One region of the Stenotrophomonas sp. YJH_SMC_46 genome, then DNA from elsewhere that is predicted to be linked to it. Evidence: predicted binding sites of a transcription regulator. Region 1 holds the regulator's gene; each other region holds the start of a gene.

Evidence for each region. Region 1 encodes FliA, which starts transcription of late flagellar genes. Its sites were predicted from a motif close to TAAAGTTTNNCNNNCNNNGGCCGATAA; they were not measured.
Region 2: the regulator FliA is predicted to act here: its motif matches at 6,287-6,313, upstream of AC5P8C_RS00010 (flagellin).
Region 3: the regulator FliA is predicted to act here: its motif matches at 5,363-5,389, upstream of AC5P8C_RS15785 (GGDEF domain-containing protein).
Region 4: the regulator FliA is predicted to act here: its motif matches at 4,810-4,836, upstream of AC5P8C_RS09930 (methyl-accepting chemotaxis protein).

What each region holds. Positions count from the first base shown of each region.
Region 1 is NZ_JCAFTO010000008.1:25,609-33,437, reverse strand. Features, by position in the region: gene motD (flagellar motor protein MotD) at 1-200, opposite strand, end outside; gene AC5P8C_RS19740 (flagellar motor protein) at 202-942, opposite strand; gene AC5P8C_RS19735 (chemotaxis protein CheA) at 1,046-2,878, opposite strand; gene AC5P8C_RS19730 (protein phosphatase CheZ) at 2,881-3,486, opposite strand; gene cheY (chemotaxis response regulator CheY) at 3,486-3,878, opposite strand; gene AC5P8C_RS19720 (RNA polymerase sigma factor FliA) at 3,936-4,679, opposite strand; gene AC5P8C_RS19715 (MinD/ParA family ATP-binding protein) at 4,676-5,563, opposite strand; gene flhF (flagellar biosynthesis GTPase FlhF) at 5,550-7,166, opposite strand; gene flhA (flagellar biosynthesis protein FlhA) at 7,312-7,829, opposite strand, start outside.
Region 2 is NZ_JCAFTO010000001.1:997-8,825, reverse strand. Features, by position in the region: gene flgH (flagellar basal body L-ring protein FlgH) at 1-584, shown strand, start outside; gene AC5P8C_RS00030 (flagellar basal body P-ring protein FlgI) at 587-1,723, shown strand; gene flgJ (flagellar assembly peptidoglycan hydrolase FlgJ) at 1,725-2,924, shown strand; gene flgK (flagellar hook-associated protein FlgK) at 2,933-4,813, shown strand; gene flgL (flagellar hook-associated protein FlgL) at 4,810-6,012, shown strand; gene AC5P8C_RS00010 (flagellin) at 6,408-7,628, shown strand; partial or broken gene AC5P8C_RS00005 (flagellin) at 7,701-7,829, shown strand, end outside.
Region 3 is NZ_JCAFTO010000005.1:1,701-9,529, forward strand. Features, by position in the region: gene AC5P8C_RS15765 (DUF2628 domain-containing protein) at 1-748, opposite strand, end outside; gene AC5P8C_RS15770 (lytic murein transglycosylase) at 775-2,961, opposite strand; gene egtD (L-histidine N(alpha)-methyltransferase) at 3,040-4,014, opposite strand; gene egtB (ergothioneine biosynthesis protein EgtB) at 4,011-5,282, opposite strand; gene AC5P8C_RS15785 (GGDEF domain-containing protein) at 5,433-6,716, shown strand; gene AC5P8C_RS15790 (YchJ family protein) at 6,698-7,090, opposite strand; gene AC5P8C_RS15795 (sulfite exporter TauE/SafE family protein) at 7,172-7,829, shown strand, end outside.
Region 4 is NZ_JCAFTO010000003.1:103,824-111,652, forward strand. Features, by position in the region: gene AC5P8C_RS09915 (catalase) at 1-937, opposite strand, end outside; gene mutS (DNA mismatch repair protein MutS) at 1,123-3,714, opposite strand; gene AC5P8C_RS09925 (barstar family protein) at 3,849-4,241, opposite strand; gene AC5P8C_RS09930 (methyl-accepting chemotaxis protein) at 4,869-7,091, shown strand; gene AC5P8C_RS09935 (glycine zipper 2TM domain-containing protein) at 7,258-7,626, shown strand.

The sequences.
Region 1 (7,829 bases):
TGCACCGGGTTGATGGTGCGCGGTGCGCCACCGAAGGCATCGGTGAGCGCGTCGGCCATGATCCGGTACTTGCCCTCGTTGACCGAGGAGATCGCGTACATGACCACGAAGAAGGCGAGCAGCAGCGTCATCAGGTCGGCATAGGGGATCGCCCATGCTTCATGGTTGGCGTGCTCTTCGTGGTGCTTGCGGCGGGCCATGTCAGTGCAGGAAGCCGGAAAGGTTGGTTTCGATGTTGCGCGGGTTCTCGCCCTGGGCGATCGAAATCAGGCCTTCAATGACCATTTCGCGGTCGCGGGTGTTGTGCGAGATCACACTCTTGAGCTTGGCAGCCACCGGCAGGAACAGCAGATTGGCCGAGGCGATGCCGTAGATGGTGGCGGTGAACGCGGCGGCGATGCCGTGGCCGAGTTTGCTCGGGTCGGCCAGGTTCTTCATCACCGCGATCAGGCCGAGCACGGCACCGATGATGCCGAGTGTCGGTGCGTAGATGCCCATCGCTTCGAAGACCTTGGCGCCGGCCTGGTCCTGGTGTTCCTGGCTGCCCAGTTCGATTTCCAGCATGTGCCGCATCGATTCGGGCTCGACGCCGTCCACCAGCAGCTGCAGGCCCTTGCGCAGGAACGGGTCCTGCTGCGCTTCCACCTGCGATTCCAGGCCCAGCAGGCCCTGGCGGCGGGCGATGTTGCTCCACTCGACGATCTGCTGGATCAGTTCGCGGCGATCACTGTGTGGCGGGCGCACGACCCAGCGCACGATCTTGAACGCATGCTTGAACACCGCCGGTGAGGTATGCAGCAGGATCGCGGCGACGGTGCCGACGATGACGATCACGAACGCCGCAGGCGACCACAACGACGCCAGGCCGGCGCCCTTGAGGATGCTGCCACCGACCAGCGAGGCCAGGGCGAGAAAGAGTCCAATGAGGCTGAGTCTATCCATGGTTCCGGTATCGGCGTGTATGAATGGGACTTGAGACACCGGTAGATCGCGTACAGACGGTAGTCACAGTTTTTCGGGTTGCCGGGCATGGCCCTGGCGGGGTTCAACGCAGCCCGTCCACGTCCAGGATCAGGGCCATGCGACCATCGCCGATCAAGGTTGCACCGGCATAACCGCGCAGGCCTCGCAGGGCCTTCGGCAGTGGCTTGATGACCACTTCCTCACGCCCGCGCACCTGGTCCACGACCAGCCCGAAGCGGGCTTCGCCGGCCTGCAGCACCACGATGGTCAGCAGGGTTGACGCGGCCGGTGTCACATCCAGCCACTGGCGCAGGTCGACCAGCGGCAGGGTGTGCGAGCGGCGATCAAGCACGGCGCGGCCATCGAACCAGCCCAGCGAGGTGCGCGGCGCGTGCAGCACTTCCATCACGCGTGCCAGGGGTAGTGCGTAGACGTCCTCGCCGGCCTGCACCAGCAGGGTCGGCAGGATCGCCAGGGTGAGCGGCACGCGGATCAGGAAGCGGCTGCCACGACCCAGTTCCGACTGGATCTGGATCTGGCCGCTCAGTTCGCGGATGCGCGACTGCACCACGTCCATGCCGACGCCACGGCCGGAGATATCGGTGACCTGCTGCTTGGTCGAGAAGCCCGGCAGGAACACCAGGTGCAGGCACTCCTCGCTGCTCAGGCGGGCAGCGGCTTCTGGATCGATCAGGCCTTTCTCACGCGCCTTCGCGCGCAGCTTCTCCGGGTCGATGCCGGCGCCATCGTCCTGCACCTCGATGCTGACGTAGTCGCCTTCCTGCTGCGCCGACAGGCGTACATGGCCCATCCGCGGCTTGCCTTGTGCTTCGCGCAGGTCGGGCATTTCCACGCCATGGTCGATGGCGTTGCGGACCAGGTGCACCAGCGGGTCGGCCAGGGCCTCGACCAGGTTGCGGTCGAGCTCGGTCTCGGCACCGATCAGCTCCAGGTCCACTTCCTTCTTCAGCGAGCGGGCAACGTCGCGGGCGACCTTGGGGAACCGCGAGAACACCTTGCCCACCGGCTGCATGCGGGTGCGCATCACCGCCGATTGCAGGCGCGCGGTGGCGATATCCAGCGTCGACACGGCGCGGTCCAGCTCTTCATCGCGCAGGCGTGCACGCAGGGTCTTGAGCCGATTGCGCGACAGCACCAGTTCGCCGATCAGGTTGACGATCGCGTCCAGGCGTTTGGTATCAACGCGCACCGTGTGTTCGGCCTCGGCCAGCGGCTTGGCCGCCGGCTTGGCCACGGGTGCCGGTGCAGCGACCGGGCGCGGCGCGGGCGCCGGCGCCGGTGCCAGGACTGCAGCAGGCTTGGCACCCGGTGCGGCGCCACCGTGCAACTGGTCGAGCAGGGCTTCGAACTCGTCCTCGCTGATCAGGCCGTCGTCGGCTTTTTTTGCCGGCGCGATCGCAGTCGGAGCATTGCCACCGTGCAGCTGGTCGAGCAGCGCCTCGAATTCGTCGTCGGTGATCAGGTCGCTGCCCCCCGCGGCGGGTGCTGCTGCGGCGGCGGGCGCAGCCACGGCACCCCCGTGCACGTCGAACTGGGCGATCAGGTCCGGCGGCGCATAGCCCGGCTCGGTGCCGGACGACACGGCGTCCAGCATCGACTGCAGGTAATCCAGTGATTGCTGGGCCGCGTCGAAGTGGTGGGCCTGCAGCACGGCCTGGCCGGCGCGCGCCGCGCCCAGCGCCTCCTCAGCGGCGTGGCACAGCTCGACCATGGCAGTGACGCCGAGGAAGCCGGCGCCGCCCTTGAGCGTGTGGTAGCCGCGGAACACCGCATTGAGCTGGTCGCTGTCCTGCGGTGCCTGCTCCAGCGACACCAGCTGTTCGCCGAGGCGGTCCAGGATCTCCTGCGCCTCGATGATGAAATCGGCAGTGATGTCGTCGGATACCGCGCTCATGCTTACAGCCCCAGATCCGACAACAGGTCGTCGGCGTCGTTCTGCGAGACCGCGTGGCGGTCCAGTCCCTTCAGTGCCGGCCCGGCCAGTGCCGGGTCGGTGCGATGCTGTTCCGGCGGCAGGCCGAGTGCGCCGAAGCCTTCGTGGACGCGGCGGACAATGCCGACCACGCGGCGGATGATCTGCCCGGTCAGGTCCTGGTAGCTCTGGGTCAGGGCCATCTCGGTCAGGTTGTGGCGGATGCGCTCGAGCTGCGCGTCCTGGCCTGGCTGCAGGCCTTCGGCACGCAGCTGTTCGGTCAGGCTGCGGCATTCCTCGGCCAGGTCCAGGGTACGGTGGGTGGCCTGTTCGGTCATCGCCACCACGTGGTCCAGGCGCGCGCAGGCGTCATCCAGCTCACCGGCCTCGCTGGGCACGGTCGGTAGTTCACCCAGCGCCTGTCCCAGCTCGCGGGCCAGCCGCGACAGGCCGCTCATCATCGGCTGCGTGCGCAGCGCGACCAGTCCGTCGATGCGTTGCCGCCAGGCAGCTTCGTCACCGGACTCCAGTGCGTCCAGGGCTTCCTGCAGGCGCAGGGCGAGGGCGTTCTTGTCGACCGTGGTATCCATCAGGCGCTGGCCGCCAGGCGTTCAAAGATCTTGCCGAGCTTTTCTTCCAGCGTCTGCGCGGTGAAGGGCTTGATGATGTAGCCGTTCACGCCGTTCTGGGCGGCTTCGATGATCTGTTCGCGCTTGGCTTCGGCAGTGACCATCAGCACTGGCAGGGTCTTCAGCTTGGCATCGGCGCGGATCGCCTTGAGCAGCTCGATGCCGGTCATCACCGGCATGTTCCAGTCGGTGACGACGAAATCGAACGACTGGCTCTGCAGCAGCGACAGCGCGGCATGCCCGTCCTCGGCTTCGGCGGTATTGGTGAAGCCAAGATCGCCCAGCAGGTTCTTGACGATGCGACGCATGGTCGAGAAGTCGTCGACGATCAGGATGCGCATGTTCTTGTTCAAAGCAGAGTTCCTTTGTTGTTCATTCCGGGTGGCCGGGGGCAGCCGCCTCGGGCATGTTCACTCTTCCAGGCCGGCGTCGGCCGCCTCGAAAATCTTCAATCGTCCACGCAGGCGCAGCACGGCCTGGCCGTGTATCTGGCAGACCCGCGACTCGCTCACGCCGAGCACCGCGCCGATCTCCTTCAGGTTCAGTTCCTGCTCGTAATAGAGCGAGAGCACCAGCTGTTCGCGCTCGGGCAGGTGGCCGATGGCCTTGCCCAGCTCGCGGCCGAACTCGCCGCGCTCCAGCACCTGCTGCGGCGTCGGGCCGCCCTGGGCGACGGTATCCAGCTCGCCCTGGTCCTCGATGCGTGACTCCAGGCTCAGCACCTGGCCACGCGCGGCGTCTTCCATCAGCCGCAGGTATTCGGGCAGCGGCATCTCCATCGCGGCGGCCACTTCGGTGGCGCTGGCGGCACGGCCGGTGCTCTGTTCCAGGCGGCGGATGGTGGCAGCGGCGTCGCGTGCGCGGCGATGCACCGAGCGCGGCACCCAGTCGCCACGGCGGATCTCGTCGATCATCGAACCGCGGATGCGGATCGAGGCGTAGGTCTCGAACGAGGCGCCCTGGTCGGCGTCGTAGCTGCGCGACGCTTCGATCAGCCCCATCATGCCGGCCTGGATCAGGTCGTCCACCTCCACGCTCGCCGGCAGGCGTGCGGCCAGGTGGTGGGCGATGCGCCGCACCAGGTCCGAGTGCTGGGAGATGACCTCGTTGGCCGCCGAGCGCTGGACCTCCCGGTACTGGGCTGCGCCTTTCATGCGGCCACCCCGCGCTGCTTGAGAATGCGCTCGAGGAAGAACTCGACGCCGCCACGCGGTTCGGTCGGCGCCTGCCAGCGTGCGGTGCGGCGCGCGATCTCGGTGATCGCCAGCGCGGCCGGGCTGGACGGGTAGGCCTTCACCACCGGTTGCTGGCGCTGCACCGACAGGCGCAGCCAGTCGTCCTGCGGCACGCAGCCCAGGTAGTTCAGCGAGACATCGGCGAGGAACTTCTCGCACACGCGGGTCAGCTTTTCGTACAGCACGCGGCCCTCGTTGGGGTCGCGCACCATGTTGGCCACCACCTGGATGCGGTCCACGCCGCGCTCGCGCGACAGCACCTTGATCAGTGCGTAGGCGTCGGTGATCGAGGCCGGTTCGTCACAGACCACCACCACGGTGTCCTGCGCGGCCTGGCAGAAGGTCAGCACGCCGTCGGTGATGCCGGCGGCGGTATCGACCACCATGATGTCCAGCTCGCGTTCCAGTTCGGAGAACACGTTGACCAGGCCGACATGCTCGGCCGGGGCCAGCTCGGCCATGTGCCGGCGGCCGGAAGCGGCCGGGACCACCAGCACGCCGTTCGGGCCTTCGACGATGACGTCGTCCAGCGAGCAGCGGCCGGCCACCAGGTCGGCCAGCGTAAAGGTGGGGTTCAAGCCCAGGATCACGTCGATGTTGGCCAGGCCCAGGTCGGCGTCCAGCAGCAGCGTGCGCTTGCCCATGCCCGCCAGCGCCACAGCCAGGTTGGCCGAGACGTTGGTCTTGCCCACGCCGCCCTTGCCGCCGGTCACCGCGATGGTGCGCACAGGGCCGAGCGGCTCGCTGCGGGTGGCCGACAGCGGGAAGGTCTTGGTCAGCTTGGCGTACTCACGCGACGGCATGGTTCAACTCCGGGTTGCAGGGCATATCGGCCGCTCGGCGCAAATCTTCAAGGCGAAGTACGAGATTGGCTGCACTGGCCCGGTGCAGGTCCTCCGGGACGTCCTGGCCATCGGTCACCCAGGTGATCGGCAGGGCATGGTCCACGGCCACAGACAGGGCGTTGCCGAAGCGGCCGGTCTCGTCCAGCTTGCTCAGCACCAGACCCTGCAGGTTGGCGGCGCCGAAGCGGCGGACCACCTCGTCCATGTCGCCGAAGCTGGTATTGGCCGGCAGCACCAGCAGGGTGCGCACCTGGCGGGCGGCACGCAGCCACTGCAGCTGGGCGGCCAGCGCGCGGTCGCGCGGGCCCAGCCCGGCGGTGTCGATCAGCACCAGCTTGTAGTCCTTCAGGCGTTCCAGCAGCTGGTCCAGGTCGGTGCCGCTGTTGGCCTCGTGCACCGCGATGCCGAGCTGGCGGCCGTAGCCGTACAGCTGCTCGCGGGCGCCGATGCGGGCGGTATCGGTGGTGACCAGGGCGACGTCACGCGGCGCGTGCTTCTCGGCGAATCGCGAGGCCAGCTTGGCGATGGTGGTGGTCTTGCCGGCGCCGGTCGGGCCGACCAGGGCGATCACGCCGCCTTCTTCCAGCGGGTCGACCGGGGCGATCGGCAGCTTGCGCGAGATCAGCCCCAGCATCAGGCCGCGGCCACGATGGGCTTCGGTCTCCAGCGGGATCTGCATGGCCACGTCGCGGGCCAGGCCGGCATCGAAGCCATATTCGTCCATCAGGTCCAACGCGGTGGCGCGCACCGGGCAGCCGCGCAGGCGCTCGTCGGTGAAGCGGTTCATCTCGCGCTCGATCACCTGGCGCATGCCGGCCACTTCCTGGCGCAACTGTCGGATCTCGGCGTCGTCCTGGGCGACCACCGTCAGCACCGGAGCCGGAGCCAGGGTGGGGGCCGGCGCGGTTTCGACAATGGCATCGGCCAACGCCGGTTCGCTGGCGGCGCTGGCCGGCTGCGCGTCGGCGACGGCAGCGGTCGGCAGCGGCGGCGGCTGCACGGCCGGCGCCACGCTTTCGTGATGCGCCTCGTGCGGCGGATCGATCGGGAAGCGGGCGCGGTTGGCCGGCACGGCGGCGGCCGGTGCAACGATGGCCTCGGCGAACGGCGCGAAGATCTGTTCCGGCAGCGCCGGTTCGTTGACGGCGGCACGCGCGAGGGTGGCCGCAAAGCCGGTGCTGCCGCGGGTCGGCACGATCTCGTCGGCGCTGTCCAGGGTGCGGCCGGTGGCGCCGACCGCGGCGCGGGCGAGGGCGGCCACCGCCGAGGTGGTGGCGGCGACCGGCTCCGGTGCCGGGGTGGCGCTGCGACGGCGGGTGACGGCGGCGATCACCGCATCGGCGGCGGTGCGCGGTTTGGGCGCCGGCGGCGGCGCCACGTCGCGGCGCGAGGCTTCCAGCGCACGCTGCACGGCGCTTTCATCGTAGTTGGCGGCGGCGACGATCTCGATGCCTTCCTCGATCCGGCGGTTGGACAGGATCACGGCATCAGGACCATGTTCCTTGCGCACCAGGTTCATGGCCGAACGCATGTCGGCGGCGACGAATCGTTTGATTTTCATGCTGTGGTCACGAGGCGAAGACGGCGGAGTGGCGGCCGGGGAACTCGGGTGGTCGGTGGTCTGCACGGTGCGGGTTCCCCTTGGTATCTGTCTGTTGCGTTGGTTCGAAGGTGGTGTCTGTTTTCTGGCGCGTCGGCGGGCGGCGTCAGCTGATCGTTCCGACCAGCTTCAGGCGCTTGTCCTCCGGTACCTCGCTGTAGGCCAGGACCGACAGCGACGGAACGCTGTGGCGGACCAGGCGTGCCAGCGCGGCGCGCACCGGGCCAGGTACCAGCACGACCGCGGGCTCGTTGCGGGCTTCCTGCTTGCTGACACATTCGGCCAGACTCTGGTGCAGTCGCTCAGCGAGTCCGGGTTCCAGCGCGGCGCCGTTGCCCTGCGTGGACTCCTGCAAGACACGTTCCAATTGCGGGTTGAGGGTGAACACCGGCAGCTCCGCCGACATTCCGGCGATCTCCTGCACGATGAAGCGGCCCAGGGCGGTGCGCACGGCGGCGGTCAGCACGGCCGGGTCCTGGCTGCTGGGCGCATGTTCGACCAGTGCCTCGGCGATCTTGCGCAGCTGGCGGATCGGAATGCGCTCGACCAGCAGGTTCTGCAGCACGCGCACCACCGCCGACAGCGGCAGCGCCTTCGGCGTCAGATCTTCGACGAGCTTGGGCG
Region 2 (7,829 bases), on a different contig from region 1:
CGATCCAGCCGATCATGCCGCCGCAGGCCGCGCCCACCGCCGGGGCGATCTATGCCGCCGGCCCGACCCTGCAGCTGTATTCAGACCGCCGCGCACGCGATGTCGGCGACCTGCTGACCATCACCCTGCTGGAAAGCACCACCGCGCAGACCAGTGCAAACACCGCCACCAACAAGGAGTCCAACCTGAGCCTGGGCAGCCCGAGCATCTTTGGCGCGCCGGTCACCCTGGGCGGCAAGGACATCCTCAGCGCCAGTGCGGAAGGCAAGCGTGATTTCACCGGCAAGGGCAACAGCGCGCAGAGCAACCGCCTGCAGGGCAGCGTTACGGTCACCGTGATCCAGCGCCTGCCCAACGGCAACTTGGTGGTGCAGGGGCAGAAGAACCTGCGGCTCAACCAGGGCGATGAACTGGTGCAGGTGCAGGGCATCGTGCGCCCTGGCGACATCAGCCAGGACAACACCATTCCCTCCAGCCGCGTAGCCGAGGCCCGCATCGTCTACGGCGGCCGCGGACCGGTCGCGCAGTCCAACGCGATGGGCTGGCTGAGCCGCTTCTTCAATTCCGGCCTGACGCCGTTCTGAGTATGGCCATGAAACTCCTCCCCTCTTCTTCCTGGCAGCGCCGCGTGGCGTCGTTCGTCGCGCTGATGCTGATGGTCGTGGCAGCCCCGGCCAGCGCCGAGCGCATCAAGGACCTGGCACAGGTCGGCGGCGTGCGTGGCAACGCACTGGTTGGCTACGGCCTGGTGGTCGGCCTGGATGGCAGCGGCGACCGCACCAGCCAGGCGCCCTTTACCGTGCAGAGCCTGAAGAACCTGCTCGGCGAGCTGGGCGTGAACGTGCCGCCGAACGTCAACCCGCAGCTGAAGAACGTGGCCGCCGTTGCGATCCATGCCGAGCTGCCGCCGTTCGCCAAGCCCGGCCAGCCGATCGACATCACGGTGTCCTCGATCGGCAACGCGGTGTCGCTGCGCGGCGGCTCGCTGCTGATGGCCCCGCTGCGCGGGGCCGACGGGCAGATCTACGCCATCGCCCAGGGCAACCTGATCGTGGGTGGCTTCGGTGCGCAGGGCAAGGATGGTTCCCGTGTCTCGGTGAACGTGCCCAGCGTCGGTCGTATCCCCAACGGCGCCACCGTGGAGCGTGCCCTGCCCGATCCGCTGGCCAACGGCGGCGACATCACCTTGAACCTGCACAACAACGATTTCACCACGGTCTCGCGCATGGTCGCCGCGCTCAACAACGCCTTCGGCGAAGGTGCGGCACGCGCGATCGATGGCGTGACCGTCGCGGTCACCGCGCCGACCGACCCGGGCGCACGCGTCGGCCTGCTGGCGCGCATCGAGAACCTGGAACTGACCCCGGGCAGCGCCCCGGCCAAGGTGGTGGTCAATTCGCGCACCGGCACCGTGGTCATCGGCCAGCAGGTGCGCGTGGGACCCGCGGCGATCTCGCACGGTTCGCTGACCGTGACCATCCAGGAAAACACCAACGTCAGCCAGCCCAATGCCCTGTCCGGCGGCCGCACCGTGGCCAGCCCGCAGTCCACCATCACCGCCACCAACGACGGCAGCCGCATGTTCAAGTTCAGCGGCGGCACCACCCTGGACGAGATCGTGCATGCGGTGAACGCCGTAGGTGCGGCACCGGGCGACCTGATCGCGATCCTGGAAGCCCTGAAGCAGGCCGGCGCATTGAGTGCCGAGCTCGAGGTGATCTGACATGCGCATCAATCCCGCATTCGACCTGCACCCGGCGCAACAGAACGATCCGGCAAGGATCGACAAGGTGGCGCGCCAGCTGGAAGGCCAGTTCGCGCAGATGCTGGTCAAGAGCATGCGTGACGCCAGCTTCGGCGACTCGCTGTTTCCCGGCGAGAACAAGATGTTCCGCGAGATGTACGACCAGAAGATTGCCGAGGCGATGACCCGCGGCAAAGGCCTGGGCCTGTCCAGCATGATCAGCCGGCAGCTGTCCGGCCAGGCCGCCGATGGCCCGGCGCTGGATGCCCGCGTGGATCCGGCCAAGGCCAGCCGTGCTTACCAGCTCAATGCACCGGCCAGGCCGGCACCGTCGCTGCCACTGGAAGACGGCAGCCAGGCGGTGCGCCTGCTGCAGCAGATGGCTGCCGGTGCGCAGCACGGTGCGCAGGCGGCAGTGGCGCCGATGGAGCAGGCCCTGGATCTGATCGCCGGGCGCGAGAGCAGCAGCATGCACCGCTCGCTGGGCACCGACGATCCGTACATCGGCAGCCTGCAGGGCGAGGACTGGGCCGCCAACAGCGACCAGTGGTCGGCCACCGCCAGCAACCGCGGCACCGCGATCAGCCCGGCCGATGCGATGGCGACCCGCACCGCTGTCGCCCGGCTCGGCGAGCACACCCCGGAAGGCTTCGTCGCCAGCATCTGGCAGCACGCGCAGCGTGCGGCCAAGGAACTGGGCGTGGATGCCCGCGCCCTGGTCGCCCAGGCGGCGCTGGAAACCGGCTGGGGCAAGCGCCACATCAAGCATGCCGACGGCAGCACTTCGCACAACCTGTTCGGCATCAAGGCCAATGGCTGGAACGGCCAGCGCGCCGTAGCCGGCACCCATGAATATGTCGATGGCGTGCGCCGCAACGAGACCGCCAGCTTCCGCGCCTACAGTTCGCCGGCCGAGAGCTTTGCCGACTACGTGCGCCTGCTGAAGACCAGCCCGCGCTACCAGCAGGCCCTGCAGGCCGGCACCGACGTGCAGGGCTTCGCCCGTGGCCTGCAGCGCGCCGGCTATGCCACCGATCCGCGCTACGCGGCCAAGATCGCCGCGATCGCCGGCGGCCCGACCATCGAGCGCGCCGTCGCCGCCGTGGCAGACGCCGGCTCGCGCCTTGGCCAGACCTTCGCCAGCACCGCGACCGCGGCGCTGGGTATCACCCGTCGTTGAGGAATCCCATGTCCAACGTACTTTCCACCGGTACCGGTGCCCTGCTCGCCTTCCAGCGTGCGTTGGCGACCACCAGCCACAACGTGGCCAACCTCAATACGCCCGGCTACAGCCGGCAGAAGGTCAACTTCGCCACCGCCGATCCGCAGAACTATGGCTACGGCACGGTCGGCAACGGTACCCGCATCACCGACATCCGCCGCACCGCCGACCAGCTGGCCATCTCGCGCCTGCTCGACAGCAGCGGCGAACTGGCGCGCCTGAAACAGCTTTCGGGCATGGCCGACCGGGTCAACGCGCTGTTCTCTGATGCGGCCACGAATGTCTCTGGTGTGTGGTCGAACTTCTTCGACTCGGTCAGTGGCCTGTCCTCCAATGCCTCCGGCACGGCCGATCGCCAGAACATGCTCGATGGCGGCAAGGCCCTGGCCAACCGCTTTGTGCAGCTCAACACCCACCTGAACAACCTCAACAGCGAGGTCAACAACGGCCTGCTGGCCGGTGCCACCGAGGTCAACCGCCTGGCGCAGGAGATCGCGCAGATCAACGGTGCGATCGGCACCAACATCGCCACCGCCGCGCCCGACCTGCTCGATCGGCGCGACCAGCTGATCACCCAGCTGATCGGCTACACCGGCGGCACCGCGGTGATCCAGGACGGCGGCATCATGAATGTCTACACCGCCGGCGGCAACGCGCTGGTGGTGGGCACCACCGCGACCAAGGTCACCACCGTGGCCGACCCGTACCAGCCCGAGCGCCTGCAGCTGGCCCTGGAAACGCAGGGCAACACCATCCGCCTCGACCCGAAGGCAGTAGGCGGCCAGATCGGCGGCCTGATGGAGTTCCGCGACACCGTGCTGACCCCGGCCCAGGCCGAACTGGGCAAGTTGGCTGTCGGCCTGGCCGAGACCTTCAACCAGGCCCACCACCAGGGCGTGGACATGTATGGCCAGCTCGGGGGCGACTTCTTCAACATCGGCAACCCGCGCGTCACCGCCAACAACGCCAACACCGGCACCGCCAGCCTCAGCGCCACCTATGGCGACCTGGGCAAGCTGGACGCGCAGAACGTGGTGCTGCAGTTCGATGGCAGCAACTGGAAGGCCAGCCGGGCCGACACCGGCGCCAGCGTTCCGCTGGCCGGCACCGGCACCGCCGCCGATCCGCTGGTGATCAACGGCGTCACGCTGGTCGTGGGTGGCACCCCCGCTGCCAACGACCGATTCCTGCTGCAGCCCACCGCAGGCGTCGCCGGCAGCATGGAGATCGCCATCACCGATCCGTCCCGGATTGCAGCCGCTGCCGCGGTAAAGGGCGCCGCCGCGACGGCCAACACGGGCACCGGCAAGCTGAGTGGCGTAACCGTGACCGATTCGAGCAACGCCAACCTGCGCAATCCGGCCGCGATCGTGTTCACCTCGGCCACCACCTACACCATCGATGGTGGCCCGCCGCAGACCTACACGCCCGGCCAGACCATCAGCGCCAATGGCTGGAGCTTCGTGCTGGACGGTGCGCCGAAGGTCGGCGACACCTTCAACATCACCCCGACGCCGGCCGGCTCCTCCGACAACAGCAACGCCTCCAGGCTGGCCAAGGTCGAGAGCGCCAAGGCCTTCAATGCCGGCACGGTGACGCTGAACGGCGCGCTGGGTGGCCTCACCACCCAGGTGGGTGCTGCGGCCCGTTCGGCCGAGTACTCGCTGGAAGCGCAACTGGTGATCAACGACAAGGCGCAGGAAGCGCGCGATGAAGTGTCCGGCGTCAACCTGGACGAGGAAGCGGCCGACATGCTGCGCCTGCAGCAGGCCTACCAGGCCGCCTCGCAGCTGATCTCCACCGCCGACAGCATGTTCCAGACCATCCTGGGAGCCGTCCGCCGATGAGCAGCCGCATCTCCACCAGCATGATGTACAACCAGTCGGTGTCGCTGATGATGGCCAAGCAGGCCAAGCTCAGCCACCTGGAGCAGCAGATCGCCACCGGCAGCAAGATCGTCTCCGCAAAGGACGATCCGGTCGGGGCCGGCGCAGCGGTCGGACTGGACCGCAGCCTGGCCGCACTGGAACGGATGAAGCTCAACGCCGGCAACGTGCAGAACCGGCTGGGCGTGCAGGAAAACACCCTGGCCCAGGTCAATGATCTGATGGGGCGCGTCAACGACCTGACCATCCAGGCCAGCAACCCCGCCCTGAGCGCGTCCGACAAGAAGACGCTGATCACCGAACTGAACCAGATCCGCGACGGCCTGCTGTCGCTGGCCAACGCCGAGGACGGCACGGGTCGCTATGTATTCGGCGGCACCAACGACGGCGATCCGCCGTTTGCCAGGATCAATGGCAAGGTGGTCTACCGCGGTGACCAGACCCAGCGCCAGATCGAGGTCGGCCCCGATACCTACGTGCGCGATGCCCTGCCCGGCAGCGAAATCTTCATGCGCATCCCCACCGGCGATGGCTTCGTCGATGGCGCCGCTGCGGCGGGCAACACCGGTAACGGCGTGCTGACCAACATCACCCGTGATGGCAGCGACAGCTGGAACGGGCAGTCCTTCAGCATCCGCTTCACCGCTGCCGACCAGTACGAGGTGCTGGATGGCGCCGGCAACGTGACCGGCACCGGCACCTTCAAGGCAGGTGACAACGTGGAAGTGAACGGCGTGCGGCTGCAGATTACCGGCGCGCCGGCAGCGGGCGACAGCTTCAACGTGAAGCCGGCGAGCAGCCGCGACATCTTTGACACCATGGACAAGCTGATCGCCGCACTGGATGCCGACACCGGCACCACCGCGAAGATGAGCGCCCAGCAGAACGAACTGCAGAGTGCATTGCGTGACGTGGCGCGCGCGTCGGAGCGGATGATCGATTCGCGTGCGGCCGGTGGCGCGCAGCTGAAGGCACTGGACAACGCCGCCGACATGCGCGAAGCCAACAGCGTGACGCTGAAAACCACGCTGTCGCAGATGCGCGACCTGGACTACGCCGATGCGCTGAGCCAGTACCAGTTGCAGAGCACCGCGCTGCAGGCGGCACAGACGATCTTCTCGCAGATGCAGTCGATGTCGCTGTTCAACAAGATCGGCTGACAGCACCCCCGCCTCAGCCCCGAAAGGCCGCGATGCTTGCATCGCGGCCTTTTTCGTTTCCGTGGCCCGTCGCCGCGAAGCATTCCAGACAGCGCTCGGCGGATTTTCCGTGATTGCCCATCAAGCCCGGCCCCACCCCGCCGATACCTTCATCAGCGCTGGTTGGGCCTGCCCAACCGCCCCTTCCGGGTGCGCCTACACGCCCCTTCGGGGTTGGAAAAACCCGGAAAAACAGCCTCCGGCAACGAATTACGACTTCAACGGAATTCACGGCTAAAGGTTGTTGACAAAGCGCCGTTATTCATTTGGCAACGGCGAAGCACACAGCCACACAAAAAAACAGGCGGCGCTTCGCTTCATTCACCAACGGGTTCCATATAAGAGGAGACGACCCCATGGCACAGGTAATCAACACCAATACGATGTCGCTCAACGCTCAGCGCAACCTGAGCACCAGCGGCAGCTCGCTGGCCACCACCATCCAGCGCCTCTCGTCCGGCCTGCGCATCAACAGCGCGAAGGACGACGCGGCCGGCCTGGCCATCAGCGAGCGCTTCACCACCCAGATCCGTGGCCTGGACGTGGCTATCCGCAACGCCAACGACGGCATCTCGCTGGCCCAGGTCGCCGAAGGCTCGCTGAACGAAGTCGGCAACAACCTGCAGCGCATCCGCGAACTGGGCGTGCAGGCCTCCAACGCCACCAACTCGGCCAGCGACCGCAAGGCGCTGCAGGCCGAAGTGACCCAGCTGGTCTCCGAAATCGACCGCGTGGCCAAGCAGGCCGACTTCAACGGCACCAAGCTGCTGGATGGAAGCTTCACCAGCCAGCTGTTCCAGGTCGGCGCCAACGCCGGCCAGGCCATCGCCATCAACAGCGTGGTCAACGCCAAGGCCGATTCACTGGGCGCGGCCACCTTTGCCAACGGCTACACCGGCACCAGCCTGGCCGCCGCCGACAAAGCCACCGCCGACACCACCTACTCGGGCCTGCAGGTCTCGGTCACTCCGCCGGGTGGCACCGCCACTACGGTCACCATCAGTGACTTCACCGTGAAGGCCGGCGAATCGATCACCTCGGCCACCGCGGCGGCGATCAACAACAAGCTGGGCGAAACCGGCGTGGTTGCTTCGGTCAATGCCGGTGTCATCAGCCTGGCGTCGGTCAAGGATGGCCAGACCTTCGCCCTGGGCGTCAGCGCCGCAACGCCGCCGACCGGCGTCACCGCCGCCACCCTCGCCGGCCTGGGCCTGACCGAGACCAGCACCAACGGCGGCACCCTGACCGGTGCAGCGGTCAGCTTCGTCAAGGACCTGAACGTCACGACCGCCGAGGGCGCGCAGAAGGCGATGTCGATCGTCGACAAGGCCCTGGAGTCGGTCAACAGCGTCCGCGCCGACCTCGGCGCCATCCAGAACCGCTTCACCTCGGTGGTGGCCAACCTGCAGACCTCCTCGGAGAACCTGTCGGCCTCGCGCAGCCGCATCCGCGATACCGACTTCGCCAAGGAAACCGCCGAGCTGACCCGCACCCAGATCCTGCAGCAGGCCGGTACGGCCATGCTGGCCCAGGCCAACCAGGTACCGCAGAACGTGCTCAGCCTGTTGCAGCGCTGACATGAGCCGCCCCCGGGGCACGTCGGGGGCGTCTAACCCAACTCACGTGCAACCGCTCAAGGACCTCTCCTCATGGCACAAGTCATCAACACCAATACGATGTCGTTGAATGCTCAGCGTAACCTGAGCACCAGCGGCAGCTCGCTGGCCACCACCATCCAGCGCCTGTCCTCCGGTTCGCGCATCAACAGCGCCAAGGAC
Region 3 (7,829 bases), on a different contig from region 1:
TGCTCAACACCACCGAGATGACGATGGCGGCCAGTGTGGCGACCACGCTGGTGCCGCCGCGTGCGGTCAGCTCGCTGCGCAGCCGTGCGTCATCGCCGCCGCTGACGGCACGGGCTTGGGCGATCAGGCGTTGGCAGTGTGCCAGGTACCAGGTGTTGCCAAAGGTGCCGGTGGTGACGCTGAGCGCGATGGTGATGACCAGCGACACGCCTTCGGGCACATCCAGCAAGGTCTCCACCACGCTGATCAGCAGCAGCAGGCCGACCCACATTGCCGCCAGGCGGTACATCCTGCGGTACATCATCCAGATCGGGCCGAGCAGGAAGGCCGGCCAGTGCCAGGTTCCACTGGCGGTGGCAATGCCCTGATCCAGTCGCCAGCGCTGGCGATAGATCGGGAAGTTGCCGCCGACCACGCTGGCGTACAAGGCCATCTCGCCCTCCAGCCCCGCGGCGGCAGCCGTATCCGGTGCAGCGGCGGGGGCTCGATACGGATCGGACGGATCGCCGACACTTGGCGCAACGACCTCAACCGGTGGGGCTGTGTCGATATCCGGAGCCGGCGCCATCTCGATGGGCGTTGAATCCTGTTCCAGCTCCGCCAAGGGGCGCCACGCGGGCATGCCTTCGCGCCACAGCAGCGTGCGTGCCGTCACCGTGCCGTCCTGCTGCAGGCGACGCAGGGCGGCCAGGTCCACCGGTCCTTCGCTCTGCCTGCTGTTGGCGTACCACCACTGTGCGTCCTGCATGAAAACATCCTTGCTGCGTTGATTCGTTACCGGGTTACCGGTGTCCACGGTGCCGCGGACAATGTCTGTGACAGCACATGGCTGCCACCCGGCGGCAGGGTCACCACGTCGGGTCCGGCGTTGGCCGCTTCCAGGCAGACGTAGTCGCGCCAGCCCTCACCCACATCTGCCATCTTCGCTGCAGCCTCGGCACCGGGATTCCACGCCACCAGCGAGCGGCTTCCTTCCGTACGGATGTCGATGCGGCGTTTCAGCACCGGATCACGCAGGACATAGTGACCCTTGGCCTGCGTGTAGATGCGGTCGCTGCGCCCGGGATCACGGGGATCGCGCAACGTCCAGGCGCCCTGCTGCCGACGCGGCGTCGCATAGTTCTCGAACTTGTCCAGATAGTCCAGTCCGTCCACGCCGTCCACGTCCACCGCGCTGGCATCACCCACGCGGAAATAGTTGTGCAGCGCCTGGGTGATGCTGGCAGGGGAACTGCCGACGTTCTCGGTGATCAGTCGCTGGGTCAACTGGCGGCCTACGCGCACAGTCATCCTCAATCGCAGGTCCAGGCTCTGCAGCACCGGGGGTGCCAGCGTGAGCTCGATGCTGCCGTCGTCCAGGCGACGGGCCTGTTGCAGTTCCCACGGCACGGTACGGACGAAACCGTGGGCGGGCACGTCGTTGCCCTGGCCTTGGCGGCCGAAGTACGGCCAGCAGACGGGGCTGCCTCCGCGGATCGGCATGGGCAGTTCGGCGCGCCGGGGGGACAGCCACATCAGATCCGGCTGGCCCTTGGGCACGAAGGAAAGCAGCTGGCCGCCAAACACACTGATGGCCGCGCTGGCGTCGCCGGTTTCCACCAGCCAGGCATCGAGCCCCTGGTACTGCCCGCTGCGTACACCCTGGATCTGCTGCACGTGGGATCGACTCCGTATGGCCGGCGATTGCACGGCACTGTAGTTGCTGGGAAGCATGAAACGCGTGGGCACCGGTGCAGTGCGCGGCGCGTTCTGCAGAGTGCGAAGGATACGCTGTCCCGCGCGCCCATCTGCGTTGGCCCAGCCCAGGCGCTGCTGCTCGACCTGGATGGCGCGACGCGTGTCCGTACCGATCATGCCGTCGGCGCTTCCGATGTCGTGGCCGCGGGCCAGCAACAGGGTCTGCAGCTGGCGGCGCTCATCGCGGCCGATACCGGGATCATCGGTCGGCCAGGCCGTGGCCAGGCCCGTGCCGCCACGCAGCTGGTCGGCCAGCGTGGCGATCGCCAGCGCGTAGCTTTCGGCAGCGTTGTAGCTGTAGATCGCGTCGTAGTTGCGGAACACCAGCAACGCAGGGCCCTTGCCGCCCGCCGGCAGCAGCAGGGCCGCGCGCGCGTCGGCAGGCAGGTTGGCCGGGGCCAACGCGCTGCCATCCAATGCGGTCACACCTTGCGCACGCCAGTCGGCCAGCGCCCGACGCTGGGTGCGCCCGGCCTGGCTGGCGTCGAAACCGGGCGGGATACGCACTTCCATGCCCCACGGCTCTCCGCTGCGCCAGCCGGCGCGCTTGAGGTAATTGGCGGTGGAGGCCAGCGCATCGGGAATGCTGCCGACCAGATCGCGGCGGCCATCGCCATCACCGTCCACGGCGATGCGTGCATAGGTGCTGGGCATGAACTGCGTATGCCCGAAGGCGCCGGCCCAGGAACCGGTGAGCCCCTGTGCCTGCAGGTCGCCGCGGTCGATCAACTTGAGCAGGGCCAGCAGCTCACCACGGAAGAAGGGCTGGCGGCGGCCGGCACAGGACAGCGTGGCCAGCGACTGCAGCAGCGGGCGCTTGCCGAACACACGGCCGTAGTCGCTCTCCACGCCCCAGACCGCGACGATGGTGGCCGGATCGACGCCGTACTGGGCCGACACCCGATCAAGCAGGGCCCGATGCTGCTGCAGCAGGACGCGCCCATCGTCCACGCGCTGGCGATCGACCAGCGCGGCCAGGTAGTCCCAGATCGGCGTGGTGAATTCCGGCTGCGCGTCGAGCAGGCCGAGCACGCTGGGATCGGGGGTGAGCCCGGCGATAATCCCATTGAAGCGGTCGGCACTGATGCCCTGGCTGGCGGCTGTCGATTGCAGGACGGCCAGGCAGCGGCTGAAAGCGGCATCGCTGCTGGCCGCAGGCGCTGCTGTCGAAGCGGGTGCCGCGGCGAGCACGGCCGCCAGGCCGAGCGTGGTCAGAATGGGCATGGCGTCCTCCGTGTTGCCGTTGCAGGGCCATCTTAGGCGCAGCGTAGGCGAACCTGAAGCAGCGCGGGCTGGCGGCGGCTAAAGGGCGCGAAGCAGGCGCAGGCCATAGGCCGGGCTTTCAGCATCCCAGCGCCGCACGACCTGCAGGCCCGCTGGCAGCAGCAACGCTTCGAAGCTGTCGTCGGTGTACTTGTGGCTGTATTCGACGCGGATCGGCTCGTCGGCCTGGAAGTGGAAGGTGCGGCCATCCAGACGGACGTCCTGTGCGCGCTGGCTGACCAGATCGGTTTCGATGCGCAGCCGCGCGATGCTGTAGCGGGCGCGGTGGCGGAAGCCGTCCAGATCGAAGTCGCTGCCGATCTCGCGGTTCAGGCGCGCCAGCAGGTTGAGGGTGAATGCAGCAGTGATGCCCTGCACATCGTTGTAGGCGGCTTCGATCAATGCCGGGTCCTTGTGCAGATCGATGCCGACCAGGGCCAGGCCATCGCGGCCCATGGTCTGGCGCATCGCGCGCAGCAGTGCGACGGCATCCTCTTCGACGAAATTGCCCAACGTGGAGCCCGGGAAGAACAACAGGCGCCGCGCAGGCTCGCGTTCCGGTGCCGGGACGGCGACCGCGCGGGTGAAGTCGGCACAGACCGGCAGCATCTCGACGTCCGGCAGCGCCGGGGCCAGATGGTCGATGCTGGACAGCAGCGCGGCGCGCGAGATCTCGATGGGGGTGTAGGCCACGGGGTCCTGCAGTGCCGCCAGCAGCAGCGCGGTCTTGCGGCCACTGCCGCTGCCCAGCTCCACCACATGAGCATGAGGACCGACGCTGCGGGCGATGTCCGGCAGCACCCGCGCCAGCAGCGCCAGCTCGGTACGCGTGGGGTAGTACTCGCAGGTCTGCGTGATCTGCTCGAACAGGCGTGAGCCGCGTGCATCGTAGAAATACTTGGATGGCAGCTGGCGCGGTGTGCGCGACAACCCGGCCACCACGTCGGTGAGGATCTGCTGGCGGCCGGGGGTGAGGTCGGTCAACGCCTGCAGCGCGTCGTGCACGGTGCTCATGTGAGGTCCCTGGCCAGGCGCAGTCCGGAGAACTGCCAGCGCGCCGGCGGCATGAAGAAATTGCGATAGCTGGCGCGCACATGGCCCCGTGGCGTGACGCAGCTGCCGCCGCGCAGCACCCATTGGCCGCACATGAACTTGCCGTTGTACTCACCGAGGTTGCCCGCGAAAGGGCGGTAGCCGGGATAGGCGCCATACGCGCTGTGAGTCCACTCCCAGACATCACCGAACAGCTGGCGCAGGCCGCTGCCCTGCCCCGCCTGCGGGTGCAGGTGATCGTCATCGGCAAAGTGGCCCCGCACCGCCTGAGACGCGGCGGCGGCCTCCCACTCGAACTCGCTGGGCAGGCGTGCCCCGGCCCAGCGGGCACAGGCATCGGCCTCGAAGTAGCTGAGATGGCAGACCGGCGCGTGCGGATCCAGCTCGCGCCAACCGCCCAGGGTGTATTCGCGCTGCAGGGTGTCATCCCAGTACAGCGGGTGCTGCCAGTCCTCGGCTTCACGCAACGCCCAGCCTTCACTGAGCCACCAGCGCGGTTCGCGGTAGCCGCCGGCATCGATGAAAGCACGGTACTCGGCATTGCTGACGGGACGTTCGGCCAGAGCATGTGCCGGCAGCAGCACGCGGTGCGGCGGCGATTCGTTGTCGTAGGCAAACGCAGCGTGCTGCGGCCAGGCTGCAGCGCCGACGGTAACGATGCGCTCGGGTGATTCGATCCAGCCCTGTGCACTGGCAGCGCCAGGGGGGGTGGGCAGGTCCTCGCGGTAGGCCGGCTGCAGCGGATTGCACCAGAACGCGTGCTTGATGTCGGTCAACAACAACTCCTGATGCTGTTGTTCGTGCTGCAGGCCCAGCTGCAGGTTGTGCAGCGCGTGTGGGTCCAGGTCACCTGCCGATAGCCGCGACTGCACCTGTGCATCGACCTGCTGGCGATAGTCATGCACCTGCTGCAGCGAGGGCCGTGAGAGGAGGCCGCGCTGCGGCCGGGCATGGGCGGGGCCGATACTCTTGTAGTAGCTGTTGAACAGGTAGTCCCATGCAGGGTCATGTGCAGGCGCAGCCGGGAAGCCGGCCAGCACGAAGCGTTCGAAGAACCAGGTGGTGTGGGCCAGGTGCCACTTGCTGGGGCTGGCATCGGCCATGCTCTGCAGCATGGCGTCCTCGGCGCTGAGCGGGCCGGCCAGTTGCATGCTGCGCGCACGCACGCGTGCGAACTGGTGGGCGAGATCGTGCTGCGGGGCAGCGACGGCGGCGGGTACGCTGTCCATGCCGACAGCATCGGTGCCGGCGGGTGAGTGCGATGTCATGGTCCGGCGTCACTTCGTTCACATGGATGGGCCTGCCGCATTCAAGAAGCCGCCCCGAACGCCGCTAACGGCAATGCTGCGGCCGCGTCGTCACCGCGCTGGAATTCCTGATTGCCCCTGCATCCGCTCCGCCAGCCTGCGCACTACCTGTTCGTGCTGCCCGCCGTGCTGGTTGCCGTGGTGCTGTGGGCGGCGTTGGGCAACGAAGACGTGGCCAGTCCGGCCCAACGCGTTCTGCCCTGGCTGCTGGCCTGCCTCGGTGCCGGCCTGGCCCTTCTCTACCACCAGGTGCGTGCGCTCTGCCTGCTGTTGGTGGTGGCAGTCATGTTCGCGATGCTGCACCAGGATGTCGGCGGCTACCTGCGCAGCGGCCATGTCAGCGCGCTGACACCGCTGCGCTTCCATGCCATCTCGGCGTGGCTGCCGTTGCTGTTCGCCGGCCTGTCATTGTGGCCGGAGCGTGGGCGGCGCAGGCACGACCTGCTGTTGCGCTCCGTCGCCAGCAGTACGGCATTGCTGACCTTCCTGCTGCTGGCCGCGCAGCAGCCGCGCGGCATGCATGATCTGCTGTCGAACCGTCATTGGGCGTGGATCCCGGCCGACTGGAACGCGCTGGCGCAGCTGCCGGCGCTGCTGTTCCTGCTGGCCACGGCGGCGCTGGGTTGGCAGGCATGGCGGCATCCGCGGCCGCTGCACACGGCTATGCTGCTGGCGCTGCTGTGCCTGTGGTGGATGCTGCCGAGGGTCTTCCTGCAGCCGGTGCTGCTGCCTGCGCTGGCCAGTGCGGCCCTGCTGCTGATGCTGGGCGCGATGCTGCAGGAGTCGTTCCACATGGCGTTCCGCGACGAACTGACCGGCTTGCCGGGGCGCCGCGCCTTCAATGAGACCCTGCAACGGGCGCGCGGCACCTACAGCATCGCGATGGTGGACGTGGACCACTTCAAATCGTTCAACGACACCCACGGCCACGACACCGGCGACGACGTGCTGCGCCTGGTGGCCTCGCGGCTGGCGCGGGTCGGTGATGGTGGACGTGCGTTCCGCTACGGCGGCGAGGAGTTCGCGGTGGTGTTCCTGGGCCAGCCGGCCGACGCCTGCATGGATGCCGTGGAAGCCTTGCGGCAGAGCATCGAGGACACCCGCATGCAGCTGCGCGACCGCAGCACCCGCAGCCGCGACGATGACGCCGGGCGTCAGCAACGCGGGCGCGGCGGCAGCGGCCCGGTGGTGCAGGTGACGGTGAGCATCGGCCTGGCCGACAGCCTTGTGGACCTGCGCCCGGCAGCGGTGGTCAAGGCCGCCGACCGGGCGCTGTACGCAGCCAAGGACGGCGGCCGCAACCAGATCCGGGCGAACGCCGGACAGCGGGCTGAGGCTCAGACTGCGTCGAGGTAGTACCAGCGACCGTCGATGCGCAGGAAGCGGCTGTGTTCGGTCATCTTCACCGCGCTGCCGCCGCCTACCCGGTAGCGGGCGGTGAACCTCACCTCGGCGCTGTCAGCGCCGGTGACGGTGTGCTCATGGACGGTCAGGCCCAGCCAGTGCGTACGCTGCCCGGGCGCGTCATCCAGCGACAACTCGACCGGACACGTGTCCGGATGCCAGCTCTGGCGCAGGTAGCCTGCCAGGCCCCGCACGTACGCGCTGTAGCGCGAACGCATGAGGCGTTCGGCGTCGGGGACGGTGTCGCCGGCATGGAAACGGCCACAGCAGGCGGCGTACTCCGCGGGAAGCCCGCAGGGACAGGGATCGGCAGGTTTTCGGCTCATGCGCGCATTGTCGCGCGGGGCGCCGCCAGCATCCATCGGCGAAGGGCGTATGCTGTCGCGCCCCCACCTTGATTGATCGCCGTGCTGGAACTGGTTCCCCCCGAGTTGTGGTGGCTGGTGGTGATCGCCTTCATCGCCGGTCTTGTGGATGCCGCCGTCGGTGGCGGTGGCCTGGTGCAGCTGCCGGGACTGTTCACGGTGCTGCCGCAGCAGACACCGGCGATGCTGTTCGGCACCAACAAGTTCAGTTCGATGTTCGGTACCGGTGCGGCTGCCTGGCGTTACGCGCGCAACGTGCGTTTCCCGTGGAAGCCGGTACTGTTCGCGGCTGGTACCGCCTTCATCTTCTCCTTCGCCGGGGCCACTGCGGTAAGCCTGCTGCCCAAGGACGCGGTGCGCCCGCTGGTGCTGGTCCTGCTGATCGCGATGCTGGCCTACACGCTGTGGAAGAAGGACTTCGGCGCGTTGCACCGGCCACAGGAGATCGGCCGCCGCGAGCTGGTGATCGCACTGGCGATCGGTGCGGCGATCGGCTTCTACGATGGCTTCTTCGGGCCGGGCACCGGCAGCTTCCTGATCTTCCTGTTCGTTCGCTTTTTCGGCCTGGACTTCCTGCGTGCGTCGGCGGCGTCGAAGGTGGTGAACCTGGCCACCAACGTGGCGGCGATCTCGTTCTTCGTGCCGACAGGCAACATCCTGTGGCTGTTCGCGCTGCCGATGGCCGCAGCCAACATCATCG
Region 4 (7,829 bases), on a different contig from region 1:
GGATGCGGTAGGTTTCCGCTTCCAGCTCCGGCATGACCTGGATGAACAGCTTCCACTTCGGGAAGTCGCCCTTCTCGATCGCGGCGAACAGGTCGCGGCCGTGGCTTTCGCGGTCATGGCCGACCAGGATCTGCGCCTGTGCGTCGGTCAGCGATTCGATGCCCTGCTGGCTGACGAAGTGGAACTTGACCCAGAAGCGCTCACTGTCGGCGTTGGTGAAGCTGTAGGTGTGCGAGCCGAAGCCGTGCATGTGGCGGAAGCTGCGCGGGATGCCGCGATCGCTCATCACCACGGTCACCTGCAGCAGGGCTTCGGGCAGCAGCGTCCAGAAATCCCAGTTGTTGCGCGCGCTGCGCAGGTTGGTGTGCGGGTCGCGCTTCACGGCCTTGTTGAGGTCGGCGAACTTGCGCGGGTCGCGCAGGAAGAACACCGGCGTGTTGTTGCCGACCAGGTCCCAGTTGCCTTCTTCGGTGTAGAACTTCAGCGCGAAGCCGCGGATGTCACGCTCGGCATCGGCGGCGCCACGCTCGCCGGCCACCGTGGTGAAGCGGGCGAACATCTCGGTCTGCTTGCCGACCTTCTCGAACAGCTTGGCGCGGGTGTACTTGCTGATGTCGTGGGTGACGGTGAAGGTACCGAACGCGCCCGAGCCCTTGGCGTGCATGCGACGCTCGGGAATGACCTCGCGGTTGAGGTTGGCCAGCTTTTCCAGCAGCCAGACGTCTTCCATCAGCAGCGGGCCGCGTGGGCCGGCGGTCTTGCTGTTCTGGTTGTCCACCACCGGCGCGCCGAAGGCCGTGGTCATCGGGGTCACCGGATCATCGCCCTGCTTCTGTTTCGGCGTGGTGCTCAGCTCGCGCTGCTGCTGGGCGCCTTCCGCAGGCGACGGCGCGGTGTGATACGGGCATTTGGGGCTGTTGTTATCGGACTGGCTCATGGCTGGCTCCTGCGGGTGAAGACGGGGTGGAACATCTTCACTCGACTTTAGCTAGCGCCAGATGAAATGAATAATCGAATGATTCGTTCAGGTTGATAGATTCTGTCAATTGAAACTCAGAATCAGATTTGCGAAATCTTTCGATGGGCCTCCTGCGAGGCAGGAGGCCAAGCGTTGCGCTGCGGCTACAGCAGCGCTTTCAAGCGATACAACGCTTCCAGCGCCTGCTTCGGCGTCAGTTCGTCCGGATCGATGGCGGCCAGTGCTTCCTGTGCCTTGTTCGATGGCGCCGCGAACAGGCCGAACTGCTGCGGTGCATCCAATGCCTGTGGTGCCAGCTCGGCGGCATGGCTTTCACCACCGCGCTGTTCCAGCTCGGCCAGGCGACGGCGCGCCTGCGCTACGGTGGCGCGCGGCAGGCCTGCCAGGGCCGCCACCTGCAGGCCGAAGCTGCGGTTGGCCGGGCCGTCCTTCACCGCGTGCATGAACACCAGCGCCTCACCATGCTCGACCGCGTCCAGGTGCACATTGGCAATACCGCTGCGGCCGCCTTCGTGCTGCTCATCGGCCAGCGCGGTCAGCTCGAAGTAGTGGGTGGCGAACAGCGTGTAGCAGCGGTTCTGGTAGGCCAGGTGGCGGGCCACCGCGTCGGCCAGCGCCAGGCCATCGTAGGTGGACGTGCCGCGGCCGATCTCATCCATCAGCACCAGCGAATGCGCGGTGGCGTGGTGCAGGATGTAGCTGGTCTCGGCCATTTCGACCATGAAGGTGGACTGCCCGCGGGCCAGGTCATCGCCGGCGCCGATGCGGGTCAGGATGCGGTCGATCGGGCCGATCAATGCGCGGCTGGCCGGCACGAAGCTGCCGATGTGGGCCAGCAGCACGATCAGCGCGTTCTGCCGCATGTAGGTCGATTTACCGCCCATGTTCGGGCCGGTGATGACCAGCATCCGGCGGTCCGGATGCAGGTCCAGGTCGTTCGGTTCGAACGGCTGCTCGCGTACCGCCTCGACCACCGGGTGGCGGCCGCGTTCGATCTTCAGGCACGGCTCGGCCTGCAGTTCCGGCCGGGCCCAGTCCAGCGCCTGCGCGCGTTCGGCGAAGGCGGCCAGCACGTCCAGTTCGCTGAGTGCGGCGGCGCACTGCTTCAGCGGCTCCAGCTGCCCCCCGAGGGTATCCAGCAGCTGCTCGTACAGGTACTTCTCGCGCGACAGCGAACGGTCGCGCGCGGACAGCACCTTGTCCTCGAACGCCTTCAGTTCTTCGGTGATGTAGCGCTCGGCATTGGTCAGCGTCTGGCGGCGGGTGTAGTGCACCGGCGCGCGGTCGGACTGGCCCTTGCTGATCTCGATGTAGTAGCCGTGCACGCGGTTGTAGCCCACCTTCAGGGTGGGAATGCCGCTGCTTTCGCGTTCGCGCTGTTCCAGGTCCACCAGGAACTGGTCGGCGTGGGTGGACAGGCGGCGCAGCTCGTCCAGCTCCTCATCGAAGCCGTCAGCCAGCACGCCGCCGTCGCTCAGTTTCAGCGGCGGCATTTCGGCGATGGCACTGGCCAGCAGCTGCGCGCACGCATCGTGTTCACCAAGTGCGGCATGCAGGGCCTGCAGGCGCGGTGAGTCCAGTGGTGCCAGCACCTCGCGCACGGCCGGCAGCAGCCCCAGGCCGTCGCGCAGCGTGGAGAAGTCGCGCGGGCGCGCCGAGCGCAGCGCAACGCGGGTGAGGATGCGTTCCAGGTCGCCCAGGCGGCGGAACTGCTCGCGGATGTCGGCGTCCGCGCCGCGATCGATCAGGGTTTCCACCGCATGGTGGCGCTGCACCAGCACCTCGCGCAGGCGCAGCGGACGGTGCAGCCAGCGGCGCAGCAGGCGGCCGCCCATCGGCGTCACCGTGCTGTCGAGCACGCCCAGCAGCGTATTGCGGGTGTCGCCATCAACACGCGTATCCAGTTCCAGATGGCGGCGGGTGGCGGCGTTCATCGCGATCGCCTCGCCGGCAGTCTCCATCGCGATGGAGGTCAGGTGCGGCAGGCGCTGCTTCTGGGTCTCCTCGACATAGCCGAGCAGGGCGCCCGCGGCTGCGGTCGCGCGCGGCTTGTCATCGATGCCGAAGCCGCTCAGGTCATGCAGCTTGAAAAACGCCAGCAGCTGGCGGCGGCCGCTGTCGGCGTCGAACAGCCACGGTGCGCGGCGGCGCACCCCGGTGCGCTGGCGCAGGAACTCCGGCCAGTTCTCCTCGTCCGGCACCAGCAGCTCGGCCGGTTCCAGGCGGGCCAGTTCGGCTTCCAGAGCGTCGTCGGTTTCCACTTCGTTGACCAGGAAGCGGCCGCCGGCCAGGTCGGCCCAGGCCAGGCCATAGCCCTGCTTGCTGCGCGACAGGGCCATCAGCAGGGTGTCGCGGCGCTCATCCAGCAGCGCCTCGTCGGTGACCGTGCCGGGGGTGACGATACGCACCACCTTGCGCTCGACCAGGCCCTTGGCCAGCGCGGGATCGCCGATCTGCTCGCAGATCGCCACCGACTCGCCCAGCGCCACCAGCCGTGCCAGGTAGCCTTCGTACGCGTGCACCGGCACGCCGGCCATCGGGATCGGTGCGCCACCGGAACTGCCACGCTGGGTCAGGGTGATGTCGAGCAGGCGCGCGGCCTTGCGCGCGTCGTCGTAGAACAGCTCGTAGAAATCGCCCATGCGGAAGAACAGCAGCAGGTCCGGATACTCGGACTTGGCTGCGAAGAACTGCTTCATCAACGGGGTATGTTCGGCGGACTTGTCTTTGGACATGGGACTCGTGAATCGGGGCGTCCGGCCGCGCCGGAGGGCGGCGGCAGCGGAGCCGGTACAGGGCCGTCCATGGTAACTGCTGGGGCGCAGGGCTGCCGCCACTGGTGGCAGGCCGGTGCGGCACGAAAAAGGGTTCAGGCCGGGACCAGGGTGATCTGCCGATGGCTGTCGAAGATCTGCATGACGATCTCGAAGTAGGTCGGGCCCTCGCCCTGTCGCACCGCCTGCAGCCGGCGGGCGATCGCCCGCGCGTTGAAGCTGCCTGGTGCGTCCAGCTTGGCCTGCAGCCACTGGCAGGTCGCCTCCACGCCCAGCGCCGAACGGCTGTGGGCGATATCGCGCCAGATCAGCGTGGCCTGCGCGTGGCCAGCCAGTGCGCCATAGCCGCCATGCAGCAGGTCGTCCAGTGCGTCCAGGCTCGGCCCGAGCTGCCATGCCTCGCCGGCCATGAACACGCGGTTGATCTCCGTGTAAAGGCTGGCGATGTCATCAATGGCGGCGCCTTCAATCTGCAGGACGAGGGTCATGCGCCGACTGTAGCGTGGTCCGCGCTGTTGTTGATGGCCCAGCACGAGAGAGCTTTGCGCGGTCGGTCCGGGCTGAATGCCATATGGCATCGCGGTGCGCCTTTGCCACAGGTCACGACGGACGTCGAAGGATGCGTAGAGGGCCAGCGACGATGCGAATCATTGCACTGGCTACGTGGTGGCTTGCTCTGCAGTGGGCGGACGCCACGCCGCCATGCATCTTCTGCATCGGTCATGGATGCCAGGGACTACTCCGGAGAAACACCGATACTGAGCGCGAGTTCATGGGGCTTTCTCGAGAAAGTATCGAACGTTCTTTCCCAGGCCAGAGGCGGAAGGAAGCGTGGCACATGCCTCTGGTGGCTTCTTCGCAGCCCAAGTTAATGCTGGCTACTCGTTCTCCATGCGCCGTCACCGGCTCGCAAAATGAATAACCCGCATTCAGGTCGAATATTGGGTGGTCCGATGCACGTTTGCAATGCGCGGCTGCAGGAATTTGCCGGTGCGCGGTTTTCACAACAGCCCGCACATTTCAGGATATCTGGATCGATACAATAATATCGGCCCATAAAGTTTCCCCTGCCTGCGCCGCCATCGACCGTACGGCCATTGATCAAGGGAACTGAGATGCTCGCCTTACGCAACCTCCGAGTGGGATCCCGGCTGGGCGCCGGGTTTGGTTTGCTGCTGCTGTTCATCGTCGCCATCGTCGGCCTGGCGCTGTACGGAAATCACCTGAAGTCCACCCAGTTCGAGAAAGTGGTGGACGTCAACATGGTGAAAATGCGGTTGTTGAACGAGATGCTGGATACCAACAATGCGGTGCTGATGCAGCGCCGGCTGATGGTGATCAAGCGAGGTGAGGATTTCGACAGGGATTATCGGAAGGCGCAGGAGCTGTCGCAGGCGTACGACGCCATATGGGCCAAGTACATCAAGATTCCGCGTGATGCCACCGGCGATACGCTGGTCGCGCGGATCGACGCGGCACGCAAGGCCACCGACGCGTCCACCCGGCAACTGCATGAGCGCATGAAGGCCGGCGATTTCGACGGTGCAGCCAAGGAGCTGCTTGCCGAGCAGGGCCTGGCGACGGCCTGGAACGAGGCGATCTCCACCCTGCTGCGGCACCAGGAGGTGCTGACGGCGCGCAGCCGCGAGGACTACCGCGCGACCGAGGCGTGGACCGGCACCTTGTCGATCGTGTTCGGCGTGCTGAGCCTGATACTCGGCTCGCTGGCCGCATGGGCCATCACCCGCAGCCTGACCCGGCCGCTGGAGGGAGCCGTGAAGCTCGCCGATGGCATCGCCAACGGGCGGCTGGACAGCAGCATCGACGCCTCCGGCAACGATGAGGTGACGCAGCTGCTCAGGTCGATGCAGCGCATGCAGGCGCAATTGCAGTCTGTGATGGCGGCGCAGGGGGAACTGGCTCGCCAGCACGATGCGGGCAGCCTCAGCTATCGCATGGATGAGAGCGCCTTCCCCGGTGACTACGGGCGCATGGTGCACGAGACCAATGCGCTGGTCGGCTCGCATGTGCAGGTGCAGAACCGGTTGATCGAAGTAATGAAGCACTACGCCCGGGGCGATCTATCGGTAGACATGGATCCTCTGCCGGGCGAGAAGGCCGCGATCACCCAGGCGATGGACGAGACCAAGGCCAGCCTGTCAGCGATCAACGGTGAGATCCGCAGGCTGGCGACGGCAGCAGCGGCGGGGGACTTCAGCCTGCGCGGTGACGAGCAGCGCTTCGCTCACGATTTCCACGACATGGTGGCCGGGCTCAACCGGCTGATGCAGACCACCGACGAGAACCTGGTGCAGGTATCGAGCCTGTTGCAGTCCATCTCGCGCGGTGACCTGACCGTGCGCATGCAGGGGGACTTCCACGGCGTGTTCGCCCGGATGCGCGATGACTGCAACGCCACCGTCGACCAGCTCACGCAGATCGTCGGCCGCATCCAGGCCAGCGCGTCCAGCATCAACTTGACGGCAGGCGAGATCGCCGCGGGCAACACCGACCTGTCGCGGCGCACCGAGCAGCAGGCGGCGAACCTGGAAGAGACTGCGGCGTCGATGGAGGAACTGACCTCCACCGTGAAGCAGAATGCCGAGCACGCACGCCAGGCCAATCAACTCGCGATCGGCGCGCACGGTGTCGCTTCGCAGGGCGGCGAGGTGGTCGGCCAGGTAGTCACCACGATGTCGGCGATCGAGGCCTCGTCGAAAAAGATCGCTGAGATCATCTCGGTCATCGATGGCATTGCTTTCCAGACCAACATCCTGGCGTTGAACGCGGCGGTGGAAGCCGCGCGAGCTGGTGAACAGGGCAGGGGCTTTGCGGTGGTGGCCAGCGAGGTGCGCACACTGGCTCAGCGCTCGGCGGGTGCGGCCAAGGAAATCAAGGGCCTGATCGAGGATTCGGTTGGCAAGGTCGCCGACGGCTCGGCGCTGGTCCGCCAGGCTGGCACCACCATGGGCGAGGTGGTGGCCTCGGTGCAGCGGGTGACCGACATCATGGCCGAGATATCTGCCGCATCGCAGGAGCAGAGCTCGGGCATTGAACAGGTCAACCAGGCGGTGGTGCAGATGGACGAGACCACGCAGCAGAACGCGGCGCTGGTGGAAGAGGCCAGCGCCGCGGCTCGTTCCATGGAGGAGCAGGCCAATCTGCTGGCCGAAGCGGTTTCGGTGTTCCGCATCAGTGCGGCAACCACGGCCGCAGCCGTGCGCCCGGTCCTGGCCGCGGTCGCGGCGAAAGTGACTCCGGTACGCCGGCCGGGGGTACTGGTACCACGCATCGAGCCGACGCTGGCTGCGAACGCGGGCGGCTGGGAAGAGTTCTAGCAACAGCGCATGCCGGCAGGGAGACGGCGCCCATCACGATCGTTGACCGTGATGGGCGCGGATTTTTTCCCTGAACGCGCGATGGCCGGCGAGGTTGGGGGCACGCCCATTTCACTTCCGGTTGCCAACCGCTGGGGGACACTGGCCCCGTACCGGAACTCAGGAGATGGCCATGAAGACCTCGACCCGATTGCTTGTGCTGGGTACCCTGCTGGCGGCCTCGTCGGTGGCCGGCGCGCAGACTTACGGCCCGCGTGATGAGGGGCGCAGGTTCAACGACGGTAGCCGCGTGGTCTGCAAGAACGTGGAAGTGCAGCGCAACTCGCGCGATCCGAACCGCATTGCCGGTACGGCAACCGGCGCGGTAATCGGCGGCCTGCTGGGCAACCAGGTGGGCGGCGGCAACGGCAAGAAGCTCGCCACCGTGGCGGGCGCCGTGGCCGGTGGTGCGGCTGGTCGCCAGATCCAGGGCAACAGCCAGCAGAAGAACGGCGACCGCGTCGTCGAGCGCCGCTGCGAACGCGTCTATCGTTGATCGGTCGCTGCCACACCTGTTCGGCCCTTCCACATCGCAATATTCGAACGCCGGCCCCGCGCCGGCGTTCGTCGTTCCGGACCCGTATCGCTGAATCTGGCGTCATGCCTATACTGCGCCGACTCAACGGATGAACGTCCAGTGAACGAATCGGCTCCAGCTCCCCAACCGGCACCGCTCGCCGGGCATGACCCGATAGCGGA